Regions from separate parts of the Palleronia sp. THAF1 genome, predicted to be linked through region 1. Evidence: riboswitches for the same ligand, from Rfam matches in the RefSeq annotation. Region 1 holds a riboswitch; the other holds the start of a gene.

Region 1 (5,820 bases):
CATAGGCGAGTATCGAGATGCCAAGGCCAGCGGCGAAGTTCGTGTCCAATAGCGGAATGGCTGCGGCAGCGATCAGCGCGCCTGCGCCTAGAACCGCCATGCCGCCGATGATCCAGCGGGTGCGGTGGCCGCCTGTATCGGACAGAAAGCCCCAGTTGGGACGTGTGATCTGCACGCCGTAGTGCAACGCCACCAGCGCGCCCGGCAGGACGGCGGGCAGGGCCAGTTCGACGACCATCAGACGGTTCAGCGTGCTGGTCGTCAGCACGACGATGGCCCCAAGGCACATCTGGACCAGCCCCAGCCGCACGATGGACAGCCAAGACAGGGTCACAGCACCAGCCCCCGGATCGCGAAGGCGGCGACCATCATGCCCGCCACATAAAGCGGCACGCCGAAGCCCGAATACCACAGCGCACGCTGGGCCGGGGCTTGAAGGAAGCGGCGCATCATGGCGCCTTGGACGACGATCAGGCCAGTAATGGCGAGCGCGTAGATCGGCTGGCCCCAAATCAGCAGCATCGTCGCGACCAACATTTGCGGCAGGATCATCACGCAGCAGGCCAGCCGTGCGGCGATGGCGGGGCCCTTGGTGACGGGCAGCGAGCGGATGCCCATGGCCCGGTCGCCCTCGACCGCCTTGAAGTCGTTCAGGACCATGATGCCCTGTGCGCCGACGGCATAGAGGAACGCCACCAGCACCACGAAGAACGACGGTGCTGCGGCGCTGACGACGGCGGCGCCGGTGAACCACGGAAGCCCCTCGTAGGCAAAGCCCACCAACAGCGGCCCCCACCAGCCGTCACGCTTGAGGCGCAGGGGCTCTGCGGAATAGGCCCAGGCGGCGGCGACGGCGACGAGCGTCGCACCAAAGCCCCACGGCCCCAGCATCCAGCCGACGGCCAGCGACAGTACGGACATGGCCAGCGCCACCCACAGCCCCCAACGGCCCGGCACGCGGCCCGAAGGAATGGGCCGATCCGGTTCGTTGATGGCGTCCACACGGCGGTCGCACCAGTCATTCGCCGCCTGGCTCATCCCGCAGACGATGGGACCGGCCAGCACGACGCCCAAGACCACCAGCGCCCACTCTGAGGGCCAGACGCCGGCAGAGACGACGCCGCAAAGATAGGCCCACATCGGCGGGAACCACGTGATCGGCTTGATCAGGGTCAGCAGGGCGGCCGGTTCGGGTGTGCGCCGCTCGGGGTGTAAGGATAAGTTGACACTCATACACAGAGTGAACACTAAAGTTGACACTCTCGCAAGTAAGACGTGCGCTCGCGCATGCGTGATCCTTGATTTGTCGCGGTGGGCGACGGAAGGTGGCGCGGGCCGCGTATCAGGGGCGTCGTCGAGGCAGACGGCCAAAGAAACTCAGGAGAAACCCGATGATCCGCACCACCCTTCTTGCCCTGCTGGCAGGCACCACATTGACCACCACCGCCATCGCGCAGGACACCACGCCGCAGGCAGAGCGTCCGCACCCGATCCTGCGGCTTGATACGAATGGCGACGGTCAGGTCTCGCTGGAAGAAGCACAGGCTGCGCCCGCCAACCCGATGGCCATGGCTGATTCGAATGGCGATGGCACGCTTACCCGCGACGAGGTGATCGCCGCCGCAACCGAGCGCGCCACCCAGCGCGCGACTGACCGCGCGGGCCAGATGTTCGACCGCTTCGACGAGGACGGCGATGGCCAGATCGCCATCGACAACCTGCCCCAGCCGCGCGGCAACCGGGGCGACCGGATCGAGCGGATGTTCGAGCGGGCCGATGCCAATGATGATGGCGTGCTCGACGCCGAAGAGATCGCCGATCTGCCCGAGCACGGCAAGCGTGGTCACGATGGCAAACGCGGCCACGGCCATGATCGCGACCGTGGCTAAGGAAGCAGGGGGCGGGCGCGTGTCCGCCCCCATCTTGACCGCATGACCGAGCCTTCTGACGAATCCCTGCTCGCGGCCTATGCCGCCGGCGACATGTCCGCCGCCGCACCCCTCGCGCAGCGGCACGTGCCGCGCGTGCTGGCCGTGGCGCAGCGGATGTTGGGCGATGCGGCAGAGGCAGAGGATGTGGCGCAAGAGGCTCTGCTGCGCTTATGGAAGATCGCACCGGAGTGGCAGGCAGGGCGGGCCAAGGTCTCGACCTGGCTTTACCGTGTGGCGGCGAACCTGTGCACGGATCGGTTGCGTGCGCGGCGGCCTTCGGACCCGCTGGATGCAGCGAACGAACCTGCCGCGCCCGACCCCAGCGTTGCGGTGCGGATGCAGGACCGGCAGCGGAAGGTGGCGCTGGAAGAGGCGCTGGCCGCCCTGCCCGAACGCCAGCGTCTTGCCGTCATCCTGCGCCACATAGAGGAATTGCCGAACCCCGATGTCGCCGCCACCATGGGCATCAGCGTCGAGGCGGTGGAAAGCCTGACCGCACGGGGGCGCGCGTCGCTTGGGAAGATATTGGCCGGTCGCAAGGAGGCGCTGGGATATGTCGATGAATGATGACGATTTGATCGCAGGCCTGCGCGGGCTGAAGTCCGATGCCAGTGGCGACCTGATGGAACGTGTGCTGGCGGATGCTGCGCTAGAGGCCGGTCGCCGCGATCACCCCAAGCCGTCCGAGCTGCTGATGGCTCGCGTGATGCGCGACGCACGGACCACCGCAGGCGCCCGCCGCCGTCGCGATATCGCGGCGTGGGGCAGCCTTGCGGCGGCCTGCGTCATGGGGCTGGCCGTGGGGCTGGGCGATCCGGGCGGCTATATCGCCGGGGCGACCTTTGGGTCGGACTTTACCGATGTCGCCGGAGGCTACGGCTTTCAATATGCGGAGCTTTCGGAATGAGGTTCTCGACGCTTCCCCGTCTGTGGCGATTCGTGCTGATCGGCTCTCTGGCGCTAAACCTTGCGGTCGCTGGCGTCGTGCTGGGGCAGGTCTTTGACGGCCCCGACCGCGATCGCGGTCCGCGTATGGGCGGCCCGGCAGCGCCCCTTGTGCGCGCGCTGGACAAGCCGGATCGGCAGGCGCTGGTGGATGATCTGCGCGCAGGTCCGCGCGGACCGCGGGGTCGCGGCTTGGAGAGCGTGCTAGAGGCGCTGCGCGCCATCCCCTTCGACCCAGAGGCGCTGCAAATCGCGTTCGCAGAGGCTCGGCGCATCGGAGATGCCCGGGTCGCGCGGACGGAAGCCGCGTTGATCGACCGGCTGACGCAGATGTCGCCAGAAGCGCGGGACGCCTACGCGGACCGCTTGGCGAAAAGCTTTCGACGTCCCCGCTAAGATCGCCTCTTTCCACAGGGTCGGATCGGCGCTACGGAGGAAGGGCCCGGTGTCGTCGTCGCAAGCGACGGGACCAATAGGGAATTCGGTGAAACGCCGAAGCCGCCCCCGCGACTGTAAGCGGTTAGCGTGCATCCAGACAGCCACTCGGGGCCGATTCCCGGGGAAGGCGGATGTAACGTGTTGACCCGCAAGCCAGGAGACCTGCCGGGTTTGAGTTCAGCCAACCCGTCGGGGAGACGGTAAGGAAAGGAAGACCGATGAAGACGCAGACCGCGACCGCCGCCATCCAGACCCTGCCCAAGACGGGCGTTATGGCCCCCGCGCTTCTGGCGCTGACGATGGGCCTTGGCCTGATCGTTCTTGCAGGCCACGTGCAAGCCGATGCCTTGCACGACGCGGCGCATGACGTGCGCCACGCCACCGGCTTTCCCTGCCACTAATCCATGACCTACAGACTGCTGACCGGCGCGTTGATCGCCGGTTTTGCCGCGGGGCTTTTGGCTGCCGTGCTGCAATTCGCATTCGTGCAGCCCGTCCTTCTGGCTGCCGAGCTTTATGAAGGCGGCGCTCTGACGCACTTCGGGGAGGACGGATCTTCGGCCCCCGTCGCCTATAACTTCGACCCCATGCGCGATATTCTGAGCGTGCTGTTCTCGGCTGTCGTCTACATCGGTTACGCGCTGATCCTGACCGCATTCATGGCCGTCGCCGCCGATCGTGGCTGGGCCGATATTGACGGACGCACCGGAATCATCTGGGGCATTGCGGGTTTCGTAACGGTGCAACTGGCCCCGGCCATCGGCCTGCCGCCGGAACTGCCGGGGGTCGCCGCGGCCGATCTGGCGGCGCGTCAGGCGTGGTGGCTGGGTTGCGTGGTGTCATCGGGCATCGGCTGCCTGCTACTGGGCCTTGGACGCGGCTGGGTCTGGTGGGTCGGAGGTATCGTCCTGCTGGCCGCACCTCATGCAATCGGCGCGCCCCAGCCCGATGGCTTCACCGGTCCCGCACCGCCCGAATTGGGCGCCTTGTTCTCAGCCCGTGCGCTGGGCGTCGGGTTGGCGGTCTGGGCGGCGCTTGGTTCGCTCTGCGGCGCGCTTTGGGCGCGGGGAGACGCGTGATGCGGGCGCTGGCGCTTGGAGTCATCGGTTTGGTGATCGGGGTCGGCCTCGGCGTGTTTCTGGCTGTGTCGCAAGGGTGGGAGATGGCTGGCCACGACCACTCCGACCCGGCGCACCACGGCGCGGGCATGGACCACGCCCATGACATGCCGCTGGATGTGTCCGGTTCGGATGCGCCCTCGTTGACGGTCGAGGCCACGCCCGATCCGATGGCAGGCTGGAACCTGTATCTTGAGCCGACCAACTTCACCTTCGCGCCTGAGTCGGCAAGTGGCGATCACGTGGCAGGACAAGGCCACGCGCATGTCTACGTGGACGGCGTGAAACTAGGCCGGTTCTATGGGCCTTGGGTGCATGTGCCGACCGGAGGTTATGTTCAGGTGACGCTGACCTCGAACGACCATCGGCCCTTGGCGGTGGATGGTGAAGCGGTTGCCGTCGACCTGACGCTCGATTGACCGCCACGCCTTCGGCGGGCGTGGCGTCGTGAGTATTTTCGACAAGATGAAGAGGGCCGTCAGGCTGCCGGGATCTTGCCGATCAGGCAATGGCGTAGGCGTCCGCAGGGGCGGGCGTCATTGATGTTTCCGCTTGGGGCATTGGCATAGGTGCGGACGGTGGCGGCGATGTCGTCGGCGTCCGTCTCGGGATCGACATCTGCGAACAGATAGGCCGTCCCGTTGCCTTGGATCGACAGGGCTGTGGGGCGATTACAGACGTTCAGGCAGTCGTGCAGGCGCAGGTCTGCCGTGTCCCCAAGTGCCGCGCGCAGGGCACTGGTCTCCGTGTCTGGGCGGCAGGTGGCGCAAAGATGCAGGATGGGTTTCATGCCACGGCTCACCCCTTCCGCAGCAAGTATGTGTCCATGATCCACCCATGCCGTTCGCGTTCCGCGGCGCGTGTGGCGGTGATGCGGGGGCCCGCCTCCGGCAGCGGGCCGTGGTCCAGCACTTGCTCCGTCATTCCCAGATAAGCCCCCCACCAGATCGTCAGATTCTCGGACAAGGTCGCAAAGCTGCAGTCGCCGTCCAGCATCACGGCCACGGTTTCGGCCCCCTCTGGCCAGCCGGAGTCGCGCAGGCGGCGGCCCGTGGTGATGGTGACGGGGCCGTTCACGGTGTTGAACGGGATCGCGTGAGCGGCTGTCAGGGCCTGCAGCGCAGAGATGCCGGGGATCACGCGAGTGCGCGCGCCGGGCAGGCGGTCGGCAATGCGCAGGGTCGAATCGTAAAGGCCCGGATCGCCCCACACCAGTAGCGTGGCGGCCTTGGCATCGCCAATCGCGTCAGCCCAGCGGGCTGCGATTTCGTCGTGCCACTGGGCCACGCGCACCTGATAGGGCAGGCTGTCGTCACGCTCTGGGTAGTCGAAGGGCACGATGCGGGCGTTCGATCCGGCCGCCTCGATGATGGCGCGGCGCAGGTGGG
Region 2 (5,820 bases), 360 kb from region 1:
CCGAATGTCACCCTGCAAGCGGTCGCGGCGTTTGGGGTCCAGTCCGTCGGCGTTGGAGAATTCGTCCAGCAGCGCCTCCAGATGCGCCAGCCGTTCCGGCGTGCCAGAAGGTTTCAACGGCGGCGGAACATGGCCCAGCGTAACCGCGCCGATGCGACGCTTGGCTTGCGCGGCCTCTCCGGGATCGTTGACAATGAAGGGATAGATCACGGGCCGATCGCCGATCAGCGCCTCTGGCCAGCAGGTGGCAGACATGGCGACGGCCTTGCCCGGCAGCCATTCCAGCGTGCCGTGCGCGCCCAGATGCACGATGGCGTCGGCGCGGGTGCGCAGCCACAGGTAAAAGGCGACGTAGGCATGGCGCGGGGTGCGCGACAGGTCGTGGTAGTCGTCGTCCTTTTGCGCGACGTCGCCGCGTTCAGGTTGCAGGGCGACGATGCTGGTGCCCGTTGGGATCGCGGCGAAACGGAAGGCGCCGTCTGCTACATCCGGGTCGGTCTTGGGCGGTCCCCACGCGGCGAGTAGGTCCGCGCGGAGATCTCCCGGCAAGGTAGCGAGGGCGGCCTCGTAGTCGGCGACAGGCCACGCGACGTCGCGCGCGGCAAGGCGGGCGGGCAGGTCCGGGATGTCGGACAGATCATAGCCCGCTTCTGCGAGGTCGGTCAGAATACCGCTGGCGGAGGCTACCGCATCCAAACCCACCGCATGCGCCATGTTCCAGTCGCGGCCCGGATAACTGGACAGAACCAGTCCGACGCGGCGCTGGGCCACTGGTCGGTCGCGCAGTGTGACCCAGGCAGAGACGCGGTCGGCGACGGCCTCGATTCGGTCTGGCACGGGGCGGTGGGCGAAGCGGGCGAACTGCAGGTCGTCATCGCGCGCACCGGGTTCCTTGAAGGACACGACGCCGGCCATCAGGCGTCCGTCCATTTCCGGCAGGACCACATGCATCGCAAGGTCCGCAGGCGATAAGCCCCGTTCCGCATCTGCCCAGACGGTGTGTGTAGAAGTTGACAGTGCCACCTGAAACACCGGGCATCCGGCGGCGTCGAGTGGAGAGGTCCCATCATCTCCGCGACCCGAGAAGGACGTGGCGTTGACGATAGCGACCGGCTTCCAATGTGCTACCTGCCGCCGCAACCAGCCAGCCGCGTCCGGCGCTTTGAGCGATGGGGCGAAGAGGGCCAGAGCCTCGAAACCCCGGGCGCGGAACGCTTCGATCAGCGCGGCGATGGGTTCCAGATCGGCGGCAACAAGCCATGAGCGGTAGAAGGTTAGAAGCACCCGCCCCTTGGTTCGTTCGGCAGTCTTGGGGTCCGACGTCACCACTGGGCAACATGGACCGTGTTCGGGGAGCCACGCCCCCACCATCGGCAGAGCCTTCTGCCCACGTACCGGACCCGCATAGAGACCGCTCGCAAGCGCCATCTGCTGCAGCGCGGCTTGTGCGGCCACCGCGCCGCCGGTGTCGCAGAGATGTTGCAGGCGGCGCAGGGTTGAAACGGGCAGGGTAGAAGCGGCGTCCAGCGTTTCATCCGCGCGCCCGTCAGCGGGCAGAACGGCCAGCGCGACGCCATGGCGGCGGGTGAGGGCCTGCACCTGTTGAAGTCCGTAGGACCAGTAAGGCGCGCCGCCGATCAGACGGATCAAGATGCCTTTCGCGCCTGCAAGCGTTTGCTCGACGTAGGTGTCGACGGACAGCGGATGGCGCAGGGCGGACAGGTTCGCGAGGCGGAGGGTCGGCAGGCCGTCGCGTCCTCGCCTCCACCCTTCCGCGAAGGCGCCAAGGTCGGAGTCCGAGAACGACAGGACCACCAGATCGGCGGGTGTTTGGCCCAGATCGGTCGGGGTGTCGGTTTCCTCCAGCCCGTGACTTTCGCGGAAGATCACATGCATTGCGCGCGCCCCGCGCATGGGGAAGGTTGCGCGCGCCCCGCGCATGGAGAGAGTGGCGCGCGCCTCGCGTTGCGCTGTCGTCTCGCCTTCCCGGACCGTTCGGCCGGAGTATTTGGGAAAACAAAGAAGGGGCGGCGCACGCTCATGGTCACTCGGCGGGTTCGGTGGCGATCAGGGCGTCGCGGATGGCGTCCGGATCGATGTCGTCGTGTTCGGCGATGACGACCACCCGGCCCCGGCGCGGATCGCTGCCCCAGGGGCGATCGTACTGGTGCCGCACGCGCGCGCCGACGGCCTGGACCAGGAGGCGCATGGGCTTGCCCTCGACGGCGGCGTAGCCCTTCACACGCAGGATGTTCTGCTCTTTGGCCATCGCCTCGATCCTGGCGACAAGATCGGCGGGATCGGTGATTTCGGGCAGGTCGATGACGACGCTTTCGAAATCCTCGTGATCGTGATCGTCCGCATTGTCATGGTGGCTGGGACGGGCGTCCATGTCGTCTTCGGCCGCTGCCTCCAGCCCCAGGATCACGCGGGGATCCACCGCGCCTTCGGCCACTTCGACGATGGGCAGTTTTCGGGGAGCTTCGGCCTCGATGATCGCGCGGGCCTTGGCCACGCCCTCAGGGCCGGCAAGGTCGGGCTTGGTCAGCAGCACGATGTCGGCGCAGGAGATCTGGTCTTCGAAGACTTCGGACAGCGGGGTTTCGTGATCCAGACTGTCATCCGCTTCGCGCTGGGCGTTTACGCGGTCCACATCCGGGGCAAAGCGGCCTGCGGCGACGGCTTCGGCGTCGGCCAGAGCGATCACGCCATCGACGGTGATCTTCGAGCGGATATCGGGCCAGTCGAACGCCTTTAGCAGCGGTTTGGGCAGTGCCAGGCCGCTCGTCTCGATCAGGATGTGATCGGGGCGGGGGTCGAGCTTCATCAAAGCTTCGATCGTGGGGATGAAGTCGTCGGCGACGGTGCAGCAGATGCAGCCGTTGGCGAGTTCAACGATGTTCTCGGCCGGGCAGTCGGGGATGGCGCAGCCCTTCAGGATCTCTCCATCCACGCCCACGTCGCCGAACTCGTTGACGACAACGGCAAGGCGGCGGCCGCCCGGATTGGCCATCAGGTGGCGGATCAGGGTCGTTTTGCCCGAGCCCAGAAAGCCGGTGACGACGGTGACGGGGAGTTTCGACAGATCAGTCATTGGAGGACTCCAAAGGAGGGATACGCGCGATGCAGTTGCGCTTGAAGTGTTCGGAGCGTTCGCGCCAGGGCACAAGTCCATCGGCGACGCCTGCGTAGAGGGATGCGCCATGGATCACGGTTTCGGCGTCTTCTTCCGTGAGGTTGCCGTAGACGAATGTCCACCGGCCCGGACCACGCAGAGCCACCGAGCAGCCCCGGTCGCAGTTCGACAGACATTCTGTTTCGATCAGGCGCAGGCCATCGGGCAAGTCGGCGGCCACGCGGTCGGCCAGCACCTTGCCGGGGCGGCGTTCCTCTCCGGGTTGGTCGATGCCGCGGCGGCATTTCACGCAGATCAGAAGTTCCGGCTCGCTCATGTCGCACCCTTACAGGGACGGGGTAAACGCGCGAGGCGGGGCCATGGCCCAATCCCGGCATCGGCACACCCCGTCCGATCCATTCACTCGTGCTGGCAGGTCTCCCGGCTTGCGGATGTGGGCCAGTTGGCCCGCGATCGCCCCCCTTCCCGGTGTCAGCCAGTGGATCGGGCGACCTCTCCGGTCACGGTCGCGGGGGCGGCTGAGGTCTGTTGCGGTAGAACAGCCCCATTCCCTTTTCACCCGTTGCAACGGGCACCAGCGCGGGTGAGACATGGGGGGTATACCGCCACGGAGTCAAGCGATGGACGATCCGACCGCACAAGCCGATAAAACCGCGCCTCCCGGTGCCGATGATGAAACCGCGCGCCGCGACGAAAATGGTACGGCTGAGCGCCACAACGCCAAGATGAAGAAGATCAAGGCCGCGCGCGACAAGATGATGGAGACGAAGACCGAAGAGAAAGGTCTGATCGTCGTCCATACCGGTAAGGGCAAGGGTAAGTCGTCGTCGGCCTTTGGGATGGTCATGCGCTGCATCGCATGGGGGATGCCCTGCGCGGTGGTGCAATTCGTAAAGGGCAACTGGGAGACGGGCGAAAAGAAGCTGTTGCGCGAGCGGTTCGCCGACGACTGCCGGTTCTTCGTGTCGGGAGAGGGGTTCACCTGGGAAACGCAGGACCGCGAGCGCGACATCGCTGCCGCGCAGGCCGGGTGGGAGATCGCGAAGCGCGAGATCCTCGATCCCGGTGTGCAGTTCGTTTTGCTGGACGAGATCAACATCGCGTTACGCTACGATTACTTGAATATCGACGAGGTGGTGGACTTCCTGCTGCACCAGAAGCCGCGGATGACCCATGTCGTTCTGACGGGGCGCAACGCGAAGCCGGAGCTGATCGAGGCGGCCGATCTTGTGACTGAGTTCGAGCTGGTGAAGCACCCGTTCCGTGATGGTGTGATGGCGCAGAAGGGGGTGGAGTTTTGACCCTGCGCCTGCGCGCATTCACGACTTTTTTTCGTAGCTGGATTTCTCAGCTACGAAAAAAAGATGTTCACGGGCTTGCTCGCACCCCACTGACGGCCCTCTGATCTGATGTCCGCGCCCCTGACCATTTGGGATTTCGACGGCGTTCTGAACGTCAATCCCGGCGGCGAAGTCTTCCCCTGGGTCTCAACGCTCGACCGCGATATCGGTATCCCGCCCGCCTCTTTCCGGCGGTTCCTGAATGTGCCGGGGCAGGCGCGGGATGTGCTGAATGGCGACTGCGACCTGCTGGATCGTCTGAACGGCTGGATCGCGGACGAAGGCCACGCGATCTCTGCCGAGGATTTCCTCGCCCATTGGTTGACCGCTGATGACCGACCCGATGCCGAAGCGGTCGGGTGGATGCAGGCCCATGCCGGGCGCAAGGTGATCGGAACCAACAACCCTACTGCTCGTGCCCGCTATATCGCCGCGCGCACCGATGCCGGTCGCGCCGCCGAACATGTGTTTGCCAGCGGCGAAATGGGTGTGGCCAAACCGGATGCGGGCTTCTTTCGTCAGATTGAAGACTGGGCCAAGCTACCGCCCAACGATCTTCTGCTGATCGACGACAGCGGCAAGAACATCACCGCCGCGGCCAAGCGTGGGTGGCGCACGTTCCGCTTTGGCCCAGACACTCGGGATCGACTGCCAGAGGTGCTAGGACTGTGAGTCGTGCGCTGATGCTGCAGGGCACCGGATCGAACGTGGGCAAGTCTATGCTGGTCGCGGGCCTGTGCCGCGTTGCGCGTCGGCGCGGTCTGTCGGTCGCGCCCTTCAAGCCGCAGAACATGAGCAACAATGCCGCCGTAACGGTGGACGGCGGAGAGATCGGGCGCGCGCAGGCGGTGCAGGCGCTGGCCTGTGGGCTACAGCCGCATACCGATATGAACCCGGTGCTGCTGAAGCCGGAAACAGAGACCGGCAGCCAGGTGATCGTGCAAGGCAAGCGCCTGACAAGCGTGCGCGCGCGCGACTATGCCGCCCTCAAGCCGCAGCTGTTGGAACGTGTGGTCGAAAGTTTCGGGCGGCTGAAGGAAGCCCATGATCTTGTGCTGGTCGAAGGCGCTGGCAGCCCGGCAGAGGTGAACCTGCGCGCGGGCGACATCGCCAACATGGGCTTCGCGCGCGCCGCCGACGTGCCGGTCGTGCTGGCAGGTGATATCGATCGGGGTGGCGTGATTGCGCAGATTGTCGGCACGCATGCGGTCACGGACGCGGGCGACGCAGCCATGGTCTGCGGGTTCCTGATCAACAAGTTTCGTGGCGATCCGTCGCTGTTCGACGATGGCTACGCTCTGATCCAAGACCGCACCGGCTGGCCCGGTTTCGGTGTCGTGCCGT

What was found. A riboswitch is a leader RNA that binds a small molecule or an ion and turns the genes downstream of it on or off. The one in region 1 is predicted to bind cobalamin.
Region 2: it holds a riboswitch for cobalamin, as region 1 does, so the genes downstream of both, FIU81_RS15290 (DUF1636 family protein) here and FIU81_RS13435 (CbtB domain-containing protein) in region 1, are expected to answer to the same signal.

The regions. Positions count from the first base shown of each region.
Region 1 is NZ_CP045420.1:2,690,587-2,696,406, reverse strand. It holds gene FIU81_RS13465 (BCD family MFS transporter) at 1-334, opposite strand, end outside; gene chlG (chlorophyll synthase ChlG) at 331-1,233, opposite strand; gene FIU81_RS13455 (EF-hand domain-containing protein) at 1,392-1,889, shown strand; gene FIU81_RS13450 (RNA polymerase sigma factor) at 1,932-2,498, shown strand; gene FIU81_RS13445 (hypothetical protein) at 2,491-2,838, shown strand; gene FIU81_RS13440 (periplasmic heavy metal sensor) at 2,835-3,272, shown strand; cobalamin riboswitch at 3,303-3,499, shown strand; gene FIU81_RS13435 (CbtB domain-containing protein) at 3,533-3,715, shown strand; gene FIU81_RS13430 (CbtA family protein) at 3,719-4,393, shown strand; gene FIU81_RS13425 (hypothetical protein) at 4,393-4,851, shown strand; gene FIU81_RS13420 (DUF1636 family protein) at 4,911-5,222, opposite strand; gene cobF (precorrin-6A synthase (deacetylating)) at 5,231-5,820, opposite strand, start outside.
Region 2 is NZ_CP045420.1:3,054,310-3,060,129, reverse strand. It holds gene cobN (cobaltochelatase subunit CobN) at 1-1,896, opposite strand, end outside; gene cobW (cobalamin biosynthesis protein CobW) at 2,045-3,094, opposite strand; gene FIU81_RS15290 (DUF1636 family protein) at 3,087-3,452, opposite strand; cobalamin riboswitch at 3,529-3,730, opposite strand; gene cobO (cob(I)yrinic acid a,c-diamide adenosyltransferase) at 3,862-4,437, shown strand; gene FIU81_RS15280 (HAD family hydrolase) at 4,546-5,148, shown strand; gene FIU81_RS15275 (cobyric acid synthase) at 5,145-5,820, shown strand, end outside.